Regions from separate parts of the Halioxenophilus sp. WMMB6 genome, predicted to be linked through region 1. Evidence: predicted binding sites of a transcription regulator. Region 1 holds the regulator's gene; each other region holds the start of a gene.
What was found. The regulator sigma-54, encoded in region 1, starts transcription at its own class of promoters, with help from an activator protein. The targets are predictions, from matches to a motif close to GTTGGCACGNNNNTNGNNT.
Positions count from the first base shown of each region.

Region 1 (4,751 bases):
GTTTCTACATGATCGCCGGCCTGGTACGAGCCGATCGCGGCGCAGTCAGTATCGATGGTGAAGATATCACCAACCTCCCCATGCACGGCCGCGCCCGCAAAGGGTTGGGTTACCTGCCACAAGAGGCCTCGGTATTTCGCAAATTGAGTGTGCGCGACAATATTCTGGCCATTCTGGAGACTCGCCAGGAGCTCAAAAGCAAACAGCGTCGCGCCATCTGCGATCAACTGCTCAGGGAGTTCCACATCACCCACGTCAAAGATAACCTGGGCATGGCGCTCTCCGGCGGCGAACGGCGCCGGGTAGAGATTGCCCGAGCGCTGGCGGCCGAACCCCGCTTCATCTTATTGGATGAACCCTTCGCCGGCGTGGACCCGAAATCGGTGGCCGATATCAAGCAGATTATCGAACACCTCCGGGAACGCGGCATTGGCGTCTTGATTACCGACCACAATGTTCGCGAAACCCTGGATATTTGTGAGAAGGCCTTTATCGTTGGCGGCGGCCACATTATCGCCGAAGGCAATGCCGAGACAGTGCTCAATAATCAGTTGGTTAGAGATACCTACCTTGGCGCAAGCTTCAAGTTATAAAGCCCACCCTCTTTACCTCAACCACTTTTTGCGCGACTATAAGCCCCATCGACCCCAAAGCCACCCAAACACAGGGTTGCAAGCAAACGGGGCAGGCGCAAAGCAACTCCTCTCAAGCGCGCGCGGCAGCAGTAAATAGCCGCTAGACATCGCCGATCAGCCACAAATCTCCCACTCCTGCCTGATAAAACTTCCAGCGAATGAATTCTAGGCATAAAAATTGCTTAAATATATTGCACAGCTGACCTATTCAATACTACACTGCCGATAGCAGATTGAAGCTACCCCCGGTTTCCGTCTTCGTTATTGGATACACCGTCGTATATGAAGCAGTCTCTACAACTAAAGCTCGGTCAACAGTTAACGATGACCCCTCAGTTGCAACAGGCCATCCGCCTGCTGCAACTCTCAACTTTGGACCTACAGCAAGAGATTCAAGAGGCGCTGGAGTCCAACCCCATGTTGGAGGTGAGCGAGTCTGAAGACTCGGGTGACGACAGCTCATCCAGCTCCGACGCTGATCTCAAGCTAGAGAGCAGCGCCACCGAAACCATCAGCGAATCCAACAAAGAAGAGGCTGACTGGCAGGAGAACATTCCCGAAGATCTCCCCGTCGATACCCATTGGGACGACATCTACCAAGGCAGTGGTAGCGGCAATGTCGGCCCCGAGCGCGACGACAGCTACTTCGACAGCCAGATAGACAACACCGAAACCCTGCAAGAACACCTGCTTTGGCAACTTAACCTCACCCCCATGTCAGACCGCGATCGCATGATTGCGATGGCCATCATCGATGCCGTTGAGCCCAGCGGCCTGCTCTCCACCCCCATTGAAGATATCTACCGCGGCTTGGCGCGGGTGGTGGATGGCACCCCAGAAGAGGCGGACGATAGCGAATGGGAAGCGCCTAATGAGGTGGATGCCGCCACAGACGAAGACGATCACGACCGGCTCGACATCGACGAAGTGTTCGCCGTCCAGCACCGTCTGCAACTGTTCGACCCCATTGGCGCCTGCAGCGAGAGCCTCTCGCAGTGCCTGATGGTACAACTGAATCAATTCGCCAAAGATACGCCATGCCTCGACGCCGCTAAAATGATCGTCAGCGAACACCTGCTACAGCTCGGCAACCGCGACTACAAACAGATCATGCGCCGCTGCCGCATCAAAGAGAACGAGCTAAAACAGGCGATTTTATTGATCCAACAGCTGACTCCACACCCGGGTGAGCTGATTGGCAGCAGCGAAACCAGCTACATCGTACCGGATGTGTTTGTCAGTAAAAAAAGCGGACGCTGGCTGGTGGAACTAAACCCAGACATCGCACCTAAAATCCGTATTAACAGTAATTACGCCAACTTGGTTAAACGCGCAGACAGCAGTGAAGACAACACCTTCCTGCGCGACAACCTGCAGGAGGCTCGCTGGTTTTTGAAGAGCCTGCAAAGCCGCAACGAAACTCTGCTCAAGGTCGCCAGCTGTATTGTCGACAAACAACAGGGCTTTCTTGATTTTGGCCCAGAGGCCATGAAACCATTGGTATTGCACGATATCGCCGAAGATGTAGGCATGCACGAATCCACTATTTCACGCGTCACCACCCAAAAATACATGCACACCCCGCAGGGTATTTTTGAACTGAAATACTTCTTCTCCAGCCATGTCAGCACCGATAACGGCGGGGAGTGCTCCTCCACCGCTATCCGCGCCATCATCAAAAAACTCGTCGCCGCCGAAGACCCGCAAAAACCCCTGAGCGACAGCAAAATCACCAGCCTTCTGTCAGACCAGGGTATCCAGGTTGCCCGTCGTACCATTGCGAAATATCGCGAGTCGCTCGGCATCGCGGCCTCTAACGAGCGTAAGCGATTGGTGTAACGACATAGGATTTATCGGTTTCTGCTGCGCTGTTTAGTCTCTTGTGAATAGCGCAGTAACGGCGGCTCAGGCCGCCTCAAGCAACCGGTTCGGTACCTCACCGAACCCTATCGACAAAGAGGAACTGCAATGCAAATTACAATCAGCGGGCATCATGTCGAATTGACCGACTCCCTCAAGGACTACGTAGAAAATAAACTGTCACGATTGGATAAACACCACGGGCAGATAACCAGTACGAATGTCATTCTCTCGGTTGAAAAAATGCGACAAAAAGCGGAAGCTTCGATCCACGTTAGCGGCAAAGACTTTTTTGCTGACTGCGAATCGGATGACCTGTATACGGCTATCGACGCCCTAACCGACAAGCTCGATCGACAGCTCCTCAAGCACAAAGAGAAAATCAGCAGCCATCGATGACTATCAAACTGTCCTCTATTCTCGCTCCAAGCCGTGTTGTCTGCGGCTTGGAGGGGATCAGCAAAAAAAGAACCCTCGAAACCATTGCCAAATTGATAGCCGAAGACATCCCCGTGCTGGATGCCGAAGAGCTGTTTCGGCGATTAATGGCCCGCGAACGGCTTGGCTCTACCGGCATTGGCCATGGTATTGCCATCCCACACTGCCGTTTGGAAAATTGCGCGGGCACCATGGGTGCCTTTTTTAAATTGTCGGATAAAGTCGACTTTGACGCCATTGATGACACCCCCGTAGACGCCATCTTCGCCCTGCTGGTACCAGAGGAGGCAGATGACACCCACCTGCAAACACTCGCGACCATTGCGCGAACTTTTTCAGACGCCGACCTGTTGAGCAAAATTCGACAGTGCCAATCCAGCGAAGAGCTCTACCAGACTCTCATCGCAGTAGACTAACACCTCGACTAGGGTGCAATGATGCAACTAGTGATTATCAGTGGTCGTTCCGGTTCGGGCATCAGCAGCGCCCTGCGTGTGCTGGAAGATGCCGGCATGACCTGTATCGATAATCTGCCTATTGGCCTGTTGGTGCACCTGGTCAGCGCGCAATCCAACGCCGGCAAGCGCTACGCCGTCACCATCGACACCCGCAGCAACCTCGATCAGCTCAGCAATTTCCCGCAGGTGTTAAAGCAGCTTAAGCAGGGCTGCAAATCGGTACAGGTCATCTTTTTGGATGCCCGCGACGATATCCTTCTGCGCCGCTTCAGTGAAACCCGGCGCAAACACCCGCTCAGCTCCACAGCCATTGACCTCAAAGCCGCTATCGCCAAAGAGTCGGAACTGCTACAGCCCATCTACGACCTGGCCGACCAGGTGATCGAGACCAGCGGTTTGAGCCTGCACGAGCTGCGCAACCTGATCCAGAAGTGGGTCACCGGGGCCGAGCATCTGGGCATGGCTATTCAGTTCCAGTCGTTTGGCTTTAAACGCGGGGTGCCCGCCGAAGCGGATTTCATCTTCGATGCCCGCTGCCTGCCCAACCCCTATTGGCAGGCCGACCTAAAGCACTCCAGCGGCCTGGATGAAAATGTCGAAGCTTTTTTACAGGCAGAACCTTTGGTGCTGGAGATGCTGGAGGACATCACCCTCTACCTGCAGAAGTGGCTGCCCCATTTTGCCGCCAGCAATCGCAGTTACATCACGGTTGCCATCGGCTGCACCGGCGGTCAGCACCGCTCGGTCTATCTCTGCAAACAGTTAGCGGCGCGCTTCAGCGCCGAACATACCAGCGTATTGGTACGCCACCGGGATCTCACCCTGGCCGGGCCGTCCGGATAAGCCCACCACTCACTAACAATTACAAATAAAGAAGATGCTACAACAAGCCATTACCATTACTAACAGCAAGGGTCTGCACGCCAGGGTCGCCACCAAGCTGGTTAAAACCGCGACGCAATATCAGGCCAACATCACCATCGTTTTCGATGGCAAAACCGCCGACTGCAAAAGCGTGATGTCCATTCTGCTTTTGGCAGCTTCATGCAATTCAGAGATCGTGTTACAAGCCGATGGCGACGACGAACAGGCAGCCATTGATGAGATCGCCCTCCTGTTTGCCAATAAATTTGAGGAAGAGCACTAATTTCCTCATTGGCGCCTTAAAAAAGGCAGAAAATTCATCATCACCCAGTGCCCGCGCTTGTCAGCCAACACGAACAGAAACTAAACTAAGCCCTTGTTTTTATTGGAACTTGGCCGCCCAAATACGGCAGGACTGAAGCACCCTACAAGCCACCGGGCAGCCCAATATCCAGAAAACTCCCGCACATCGCTCCTACCTCACTAAATCGAATTC
Region 1 is NZ_JAWMQR010000003.1:423,809-428,559, forward strand. It holds gene lptB (LPS export ABC transporter ATP-binding protein) at 1-593, shown strand, start outside; gene SBL51_RS10865 (RNA polymerase factor sigma-54) at 918-2,474, shown strand; gene hpf (ribosome hibernation-promoting factor, HPF/YfiA family) at 2,604-2,894, shown strand; gene ptsN (PTS IIA-like nitrogen regulatory protein PtsN) at 2,891-3,349, shown strand; gene rapZ (RNase adapter RapZ) at 3,368-4,234, shown strand; gene SBL51_RS10885 (HPr family phosphocarrier protein) at 4,269-4,538, shown strand.

Region 2 (4,751 bases), on a different contig from region 1:
TCTTTGTACTCTTCAGTGGTGGTCCACATGAAGACTTCGTCAATTTTTTCCTGCGGATGCGGTTCTTCGAAAGACTCACGCTTGTTTTTCAGAACTTCTTTGTACTCTTCTTCACGGAACAAAGGGTAACTTGGTTTGATGTTATCTACATCTTGGCTCATCTCGATTCTCCTTCTAGGCCACCAATCTGTGGACGCTAGTTTAAGGTTGAGTTAGTTGCCGCTCCGCAAACCGGAGCGGCAATGGCACTAAGGCCTACAGGAATTACTTAGGCGCTGGCAGCCTGAGCGGTTTCTTCAGCCGCGTCAGTTTTCCAAGGCGCTTTCAGAACATTCCAACATGGGTTGTTCAAAGTCATATCCATGTCACGGGCAAAGATGGCGAAGCCGTCGAAGCCGTGGTAAGGACCTGAGTAGTCCCAAGAGTGCATTTGACGGAAAGGTACACCCATTTTTTGGAAGATGTACTTCTCTTTGATACCAGAACCGATCAAGTCTGGTTTAACTGCCTTAACGAACTCTTCGAATTCGTAACCAGTTACGTCATCGTACAGCAGGGTGGCATCGCCCATTTCTTTCAGAGTACGGTCGTAGTCATCGTTGTGACCGAATTCATAACCGGTACCAACAACTTCCATACCCAAATCTTCGTAAGAACCAATAACGTGACGTGGGCGCAGACCACCAACGTACAGCATTACTTTTTTGCCTTCTAAACGAGGACGGTATTTAGCGATAACGGCATCCCACTCTGGCTTGTACTTGGCAATAACTTCTTCACATTTTTGTTGAATAGATTCATCAAAGTGAGAAGCGATTTTGCGCAGAGACTCAACAGTTTTGGTAGGACCAAAGAAGTTGTACTCGATCCAAGGAATGTTGTACTTCTCTTCCATGTGACGAGAGATGTAGTTCATTGAACGGTAGCAGTGCACCAGGTTCAATTTAACTTTTGGAGTCAGCTCGATTTCAGACAGAGAACCGTCACCAGACCACTGAGCCACAACGCGCAGACCCATCTCTTCCAGAAGAATACGAGAAGACCAGGCGTCACCACCGATGTTATAGTCACCGATGATAGCTACGTCGTAAGGAGTGGTTTGGAAGCTATCGTCGTCGTCGCGAGCACCAAGAGCCCAGTCACGAACGGCGTCGTTAGCGATGTGGTGACCCAGAGACTGAGAAACACCGCGGAAACCTTCACAACGAACTGGTACAACAGTTTTACCAGTTTCTTTGTTTTTCTGCTTAGCAACAGCTTCGATGTCGTCACCGATCAGACCGATTGGACACTCTGACTGAATGGTAATACCTTTGTTCAGCGGGAACAGAGTTTCAATCTCATCGATAGTTTTGGCCAGTTTTTTGTCACCGCCGAATACGATGTCTTTCTCTTGGAAGTCGGTAGTAAAGTTCATGGTAACGAAGGTGTTAACACCAGTGGTACCAATGTAGTAGTTACGACGACCTGCACGAGAGTACTGACCACAACCAACAGGACCATGAGAGATATGGATCATATCTTTGATGGGACCCCAAACCACACCTTTAGAACCAGCGTAGGCACAACCACGAATGGTCATAACACCAGGCAGTGATTTTTTGTTGGAGGTAATACATTTTTTAGACTGCTCCAAAGAAGTATCGTTTGGAGTCAAGTGCTTAGCACGGTCTTTCTTCGCTTTCTCAGGGTAAACTTCCAACACCTCAGAGATGAGGGCTTCAGTTTCTTCACGTGTCATGACAGTCATTGTCTGTCTCCTCTTGTTTGAGTTGCAGGTAGAAGCCAATCTGCTTCATACCCGGCCGAGCCAGAAACTACTATTAATGCGACCCTAAATTTAATGAATTAAAAAAGGTAGTCGTGTTAATAGAGCGGCGTTGTTACCCAAGGGCAACAAAAGGTACCGCCATTGGCAACTAGCCAATGCATGCCCAAAAAATTCAGCAACTGCATAAATACTGAATTTTCTGGGCATTAATTAAATAATTCGAAAATTATTTAATCCTGCTCATCAATTACAGATCAGCAGCAGTTTTACCAACTACGCTTTCGTCTTCTTCTTCCATGATGCCGAAGTCCATCAACAGCTGCTCCAGCTGATCCATGGTTACAGGCTCAGGAATAACAAGGTTTTTGTTATCGATGATTTTCTGAGCAAGAGCACGGTACTCGTCAGCTTGCTTAGCAGTAGGATCGTATTCGATAACAGTCATACGACGGATTTCAGCGCGCTGAACAACGTTGTCGCGTGGAATGAAGTGAATCATTTGAGTACCGATAGCAGCGGCCAGAGCTTCGATCAGCTCGTCTTCTTTATCGGTGTTACGGCTGTTACAGATCAGACCAGCCAGACGCACGCCGCCAGAGTTGGCGTACTTAACGATACCTTTAGAGATGTTGTTGGCAGCGTACATAGCCATCATCTCACCAGATACAACGATGTAGATCTCTTGAGCTTTGTTTTCACGGATAGGCATAGCGAAGCCACCGCAAACAACGTCACCCAGTACGTCGTAGAATACGAAGTCCAGATCGTCGTCGTAAGCACCTTCCTCTTCCAGGAAGTTAATAGCAGTGATAACACCGCGGCCGGCACAACCAACACCAGGCTCTGGACCACCAGACTCAACGCATTTGATGTCGCCGTAGCCAGTTTTCAGAACGTCTTCCAGCTCCAGATCTTCAACAGTACCAGCTTCAGCAGCCATCTCCATGATGGTGTTTTGAGCTTTTGAGTGAAGGATCAAACGAGTGGAGTCGGCTTTAGGATCGCAGCCAACGATCATTACACTTTTGCCGGCTTCTGCCAGAGCAGCAACCAGGTTTTGAGTGGTAGTAGATTTACCAATACCACCTTTACCGTAAATCGCACATTGACGCATGTTAATATCTCCTGTTTTAGTAATCCCACAACCGGTTGAGCTGTGGCGCTGTACTAGAAGCTGTGAATAGCGCAGGAGTTATTGCGAAGCGCGTACCAATATCCGCCAAACAAAATAAACCATTGTTTTATAAGGATATTTTTATTTTTGTCAGGGTTTTGTCAGAGCCTTCACCCCACAAAACCTCCAATTTGACTGTTATAACACCAACATAGACAGGTTTTTTGTAGGGTTTTAAGGGGGTATGGGGCAGTTGTTGAGAAAGCATCTTATTACTGGCCAGCCAGGTACCTTACCCGCCCAGTACCACCCGCTATTTACTGAAAATTATTTGATAAATATCAAAATTCGAAAGAGAGCCGACTTCACCTTGAAGCCAACCAGGCGACACGATTACGACAAACACCCCCAACTCTTTCTTCCTTTTATATAGTTAACCTACAAAACAAAAATTCTGCTGACGACTATCCACTCCTTAAAGCTGAGCTTTTGTTACAGTTAATACAATTCATGACTAACCCAACTTTTTCTGTTTTTGTAGCAAACACCACTATTCTGCCAAACTTCGCTAAAACACCATTTTGTTGTGAATATAACAATTACCATTCAATGCACCCGCCATTTACCACACGCCAAACCATAGCGAAAATAATTTATTCCGTAATTTCAAGCATTTAGAGTCAATCGGCCTTCTGCCTTCGCATGGTTTGGTTATTGCTGAATAGCCAATTGCCGAAGGCTTAATTAATTGTGGGTTAGTAAAGGACTCTTTAGTTGTCGGCAAGCAGTTATTGGTAATCGCTTCGAGTGGTTATTTTCGAGTGGTTATTACTGATGGGCTCATTGCAGTTTTTAAATGAGTAACAACAGCAAACCAGAATTTGTATTTCGAATACCACAACCAGCATTGGTGATCGGTGTTCACCCAGCCTCAAACCACGGAGAGACTCATGTTAGATTCAGACTTGGCACAAGAGATTATCGCCGGCCTTAAAGATGGCAGCGTGGTACCTTACATTGGCCCAGGCGCATTGGCCGACGTAACAAACAAGGCCGACAATTCACCGATGCCGGCAGACAGCGACAGTCTGATTCTGGCCATGAACAACGGTCAGCCCATGGCACCGCGGTTAATGTACGAATTCCCCCGCGCAGCAATGAATCTGGAATTAAAAAAGGGTCGCAGTTACGTTGAGCGATTCCTGACGGAAACCTACGGCACCAAGCAGTGGACCCGCGCCGCCTTCCACGACTGGCTGGCCAGCATCCAACCCAAGTACGTCATCGATATCAATCGTGATACCCAGCTGCAGGAATCCTACAGCGCCATTGCGCACACTTTAATTGTCGGCTGTGCTCGCTTATCGGGTACCGATTACCGTTTCAAGATTTATCACTACGACGGTAGCAGCTATAAAGCGGTTGACCAGGAAGCGGCCGACCCAAGCCTGCCGATTCTGTTCAAGCCCATGGGCACCCCACTGCCAGAGCCCAGCTATATCGCCGCCGATGCCGACTATGTCGATTACATCACCGAGCTGATGGGCGGCTTCGCTATTCCTTCATTCCTGAAAGAGTATCGCACCGATAAAAAATATCTGTTCATCGGTATGGCCATGACCCGCGATACCGAGCGTATGGTGTTGAGCGATATCGTCTACAGCGCCGGTTCACCCACCGGGTGGGCAGTAATGCCAGCGCCGACTGACAAAGAGCGTCGCTTCTGCAACAACAAGAAAATTGAAGTGATCGAAGCATCCTGGCAGGAGTTGTTGGCTGCCAGTCAAAGTGAGGCGACTCCGGCCTAAGGCCGGAGCGTTTTCCTAGCCACAGAGTTGGGAGAAGTGTCGTGTTGCTCTGTATCTG
Region 2 is NZ_JAWMQR010000012.1:71,333-76,083, reverse strand. It holds gene nifK (nitrogenase molybdenum-iron protein subunit beta) at 1-161, opposite strand, end outside; gene nifD (nitrogenase molybdenum-iron protein alpha chain) at 269-1,750, opposite strand; gene nifH (nitrogenase iron protein) at 2,019-2,891, opposite strand; gene SBL51_RS21350 (SIR2 family protein) at 3,836-4,693, shown strand; gene SBL51_RS23310 ((2Fe-2S)-binding protein) at 4,735-4,751, shown strand, end outside.
Region 2: the regulator sigma-54 is predicted to act here: its motif matches at 2,967-2,985, upstream of nifH (nitrogenase iron protein).

Region 3 (4,751 bases), on a different contig from region 1:
TGGGCGATAAAGTCGGGCCGCCCTGAACAAATGGCGGTGCAGCAAGGGCCGAAATGGCTGGCGTACTTTTGCTAGATATTTTTACCAAGCGTTCGGCCACTCGGCGGATAACAATTGCCAAGAATTTGACTACCCACGGCAGACCGACCTGCCGGGGTGGCCCGGGAGAGGTCAAACGTACTGATCAACCAGATATTGGCTAATCGCTTTGCTGGTTTGCAGTGGAGTGGCCTCCAGACTAACCACTTCTGCTGCAGGCGCATCCGACTCTTCATGCTGAGGCTGATCGGAATTTTCAGCAAAGGAGTGATCGGAAACACCGACATCAACCAGATTCAGCCCCTCACCGGCAAACATCTCCCGCAGGCGCGCGGCCGACTGATCCAGGGCGTCCCGCACCTGTGCTGAGTGGCTGTTAAACACCACCTGGGCCTGATCATTATGAATGGTGACGTGGGCCCGCAGTGGCCCCAGTTCCGGCGGGTCGAGATGAATCTCCGCCTCGCTTAGCCCCTGGCTCGCCATCCACAACACCTTCTCGGCCACCTCATCGCCCCAACCGGCCGCGCCCACGGTTTGGGTGGTGGCCAACTGGTTGAGCGTGCTTACCGATAGCCTGGATTCCAGCGCCGATAAGGGGTTGGCCGGTACAGGGCCATCCGGCACCGGGCTGCTGGTATCGGCACCGGCGTTGTTGCTGGCAGTAACCGCCACGTCCAGTAATTTATCGAACGACGGCAGATTCAGATTCTCGGCACCGGGCAAAGACTTGGCGGCGCTATCGCCTAAAACTCCGGCCGTCATTGGCTGCAGTGAGGACGGTTGCTCCTGTGCGACGGCCGCAGGAGCTGTCGCAGCGGTGGCGGGTACGGCTTGCGCGCTGGTCTGCCACTGTGAACCAAGTTGCAGGCCACTCGGTCTGGTAACCGATTGCTCGTCAGTGAGCGGGGTCAGCACGCCAATGGCTGCAGGATCCGTGGTAACCTGCCCCGCGCTCGTCGTACTGGTGGTGGACAGAGCCGCAGCAGCATCCACATCAGCCGTCGCCAGCGGTACCAACAGCGCTTGTTCGGGCAGCTCTGCGGAGGGGGCAACATTGGTCAGATCAACACCCACCTCACCGCCGGTCGGCGCTGGTTTCACGTCGCTGGCAGCAAACAACACCGAAATCAGAGCCGCCTCCGGCAGTATTTCAGCCTGATCTTCCGTGCCCGGCTCACTATCGGCCATTAGCTTTAATTGGCTGTGCATTTGCAATCCCGACAAGGTCGCCGGGCCTAGGGGAGGCGCAGAATCGGGCTGGCCCACCGCCTGCTCGAAATATTGCGCAAATTGCTCGCCAGCAGCGGCCTCATTGGCTAACGGCGCGTCACCCACACTGGCGATTTTTGCCCCTTTCACCGTTAGCGGCGACGAGCTGCTACTGGCTGGAATATTGGTAGAACTGTTTGTTGGCAACAACAAGTTGGTGGAGGTCATAACTCACTTTCCCGAGGGCAACAATTTGCCGGTTACTTTCCCCGCAGGCGGCAATCACCGGCCGACGAGGCAATACCATATTTTACTTATACTCGCCCCACTCCCCTATTTAACGGGGGGTTAGCCTCAATCACTTCACAACCGGGTTGCGATGTCACTTCGGGCAGGGGCAACAATTGGGAAAATAGCAAAGGCGATGCCAATGACTGGGACGAGGAAGTGCTGTTAGCGGTTTTGCAAGAGAGGTCTTTCGAGTATGTCGATAACGGTGAGCGCTTCTTGTTAGTAAAGAGTGTTTTACTGAGACGCACCGCTACTGAGAATTTCGAGCTCAGGCAACATCAATTCATGCAGCTGTTTGATTTTGGCCACCAGCTGCGGCGCCTGTTCGAGATTATTGGCCATGGCCATGCTCTCCAACTGCCAACACAACTCAGCCAGTGCGCTGGCTCCCACGTTGCCACTGCTCCCTTTCAGGCTATGCGCCGCCAGCCTAAGCGCAGCAGCGTCGGGAGCCCCTGCCACCAGTGCTTCCAGCTCCAGCAGACGGGTATGTGAATCGCGCTTATAAACTGCATAGAGTTCGGCCAGTTCACTGCCCATGATAGCTCGCAGGCCGTCGAGTGCGGCCTCGTCAATATATTGGAAAGTCATTATTTACCGATTCCTGTACCACCTGGCAGCGATTCGCCCAGGTATTGAATGTAAACGACCATCGCTAACTGACAGACGACTGTTGTTGCCAACAGTTGCTTCTGGTTACGGCAAGCCAAAGCCCCATAACCGGAATATTTTAAGTTTAGTAGGAATCCAGGGGCCAAACATAAATAGCCCGGGCAATATTCCCACGTCCCTCATAGGTTAATGACTGGCAAAACTGCCTCACCATATCGATTCCTCTGCCATAGAGCAGCTGCTCCACCTCTGGGCGGGGAGAACCAAATTCAAAGCCGGGACCACTGTCCTCAACCACCAGCTCCAAACGTCCGGAGTGGTTGTGTGTGGTGAGATGCAGCTGAAAACGGATGTAGCCGGCATCGAGCGCCTGCAACCGGCGATTGCGCTCAGCGTAGTAAACATCAAACCCCTGGCCGCTGTCTTTATCGAGTGATGACAACCCCAGTAAGCCATGGTCCAGGGCATTGCTGTAAAGCTCCGACAACACCGTAAACAGCGAGGTAGCCTTACTGCCCAGCCCCGGCACCTGGGATAGCAGGGTCATCAGCACCGGTATCGGGTCGAGCGACTGGAAGGTGGGTGCGTTGATCTCAAATTCCAGCTTCCAGTCCAGCGGGCCCTTGGCACTACCGCCCTGCAGGCTGCTACCCAACTCTGCAGTCGGTGGCTGGGTCAACACCTCCACCAGCGACAGATCATCGGAGGCGCGATCATTGCCCAAGTGGTGCTCTACCGCATTCAACAAGCGGTCGTAGAGGTTATCCAAGCCATTCGCTCGATTTTCATCGATCAGTTTTAACACCCGCTCCTGACTAAAGCGCTGCCCCTGTGCATTGCGCATATCGTAGATACCGTCCGTCCAAAGCACCAGGCGATCATCTTCATTGAACTCATAGAGCTGGCACTGGCTGGAGAACTTATCATCCACCTCAACCCCGAGCGGCAGTGCCGTGGAGGGCAGCTCGGTTAACTGCTGGCCATGGTCGGAGATAAAATAGCCCGTCGGCAGGCCGCCATTCCAAACACTTAGCTGACGGCGGCTAAAATCCAACTCCAGACACACCGCACAGCAGAAGAAACCGCGCGGCAGCATGGCGTGCATCTTGGTGTTGAGCTCGGTGATGATGTCGGTTTGGGAGAAGCCAGTGGCAATCATGCTGTAAAACGATGAGGCCAGAGGCATGGCGCCCAGCGCCGCCGGCAAACCGTGACCGGTAAAATCCCCGAGCAACACCATGAGATTGCCGTTGGGCCGAATACTGGCCAGCAGCACATCGCCGTTGAACAATGCGTAGGAGGACATGTGATAACGGATAGTGCCGCAGTCCAGGCTGCCCTTGCCGGTAATGGCATCGTAAACATACTTGGCAACAGACTGCTCGGTGAGCAGCTGGTCGTGGTGGCTGCGCAGCTGGTTGCGGTGGGCGACTAAGCTATTTTGCATCGCCTGGACGCGGCCAAAGGCGGCCAGCTTGGCCCGCAGAATCTTTAAATTGACCGGCTTGGAGATAAAATCATCACCGCCGGCATCCAGGCACTGCTCAATAAACTCGGACTCCTGCAGGCTGGTGAGAAAGATCACCGGCACGAAATAGTCGCCCGCCAACGCCTTAACCCGCCGGGCCGTCTCCAGGCCATCCATGTGCGGCATCAGCACGTCGAGCAGGACTATATCCGGCTTAACTTCGCTGTAGAGCTCCAATAGCGCCTCACCACTGGCCACCGCGTAGTATTCGCAGTCGAGCTCGCGCAACATCCTCTGTATCAGCCAGCGATCGGTTTCGCTGTCGTCTGCAACCAACACCTTTAACATGCCACGCCCGATGGTCATCCTGTTAGGTAACGTGTGCTTTAGCCGGGTAGCGCTTGCCCTCCAGCACTGGGAGTTGTGTACGCTATTTCGCCCGCAATGCACTAAAAATAGCTGGCAGTTGGTGACAACAGAGCCACCCATAGCCGCGCCAGCGCCGCAGTCAAGCTGTGTTAATAACCACGCCGACGAAACGGGAACTCCCATTTCCGCCAGGGGGTTATGGCAATAAACGATAATTCGCGCCGAAAAGCAATTCCGCTCCCTCGGCATAGTCCTGGACAAGCAGGCTATACAAGGCGATTGGGGTGATAAAAAAAGGTAGGATTAACAAATAGTGAAGAGATTACTGAAGTTGGCCATCTCCAGGATTTGCCTGACTTCATTATTGCAGTGAGAAATTTTTACGCTGGCCTGTTGCTCCCCGGCGAAGTCGCGCAATAGCAGCAACATACCCAGTGCCGAGCTGTCGACAAAGGTGGCCTGGCGCATATTAACCTCAATGGATTCCGGGCTAGCGTTTAAATGCTCGTAGGATTTTCGAAAATCGAGATGGGAGCTGAAGTCGAAACGGCCAATGATGTTAATGGTTAAATTATTGTGGGAATTATCCAATTTAGCGGAAATTGCCATTGTGTTCTCTCCTTGCTCACCCGCTTACTTAACCGTACATCCGTATTAGGTTGATAGGGATATTACCTATCTCATGTGAAAAGCGAAGCTCACCTCCCCCCATTGGCGACAGCGACCCGATATATCGGATAACCGGCCACTGGGGAGCGAG
Region 3 is NZ_JAWMQR010000005.1:234,159-238,909, reverse strand. It holds gene SBL51_RS14295 (flagellar hook-length control protein FliK) at 172-1,479, opposite strand; gene SBL51_RS14290 (Hpt domain-containing protein) at 1,777-2,133, opposite strand; gene SBL51_RS14285 (fused response regulator/phosphatase) at 2,279-3,988, opposite strand; gene SBL51_RS14280 (STAS domain-containing protein) at 4,295-4,600, opposite strand.
Region 3: the regulator sigma-54 is predicted to act here: its motif matches at 1,665-1,683, upstream of SBL51_RS14295 (flagellar hook-length control protein FliK).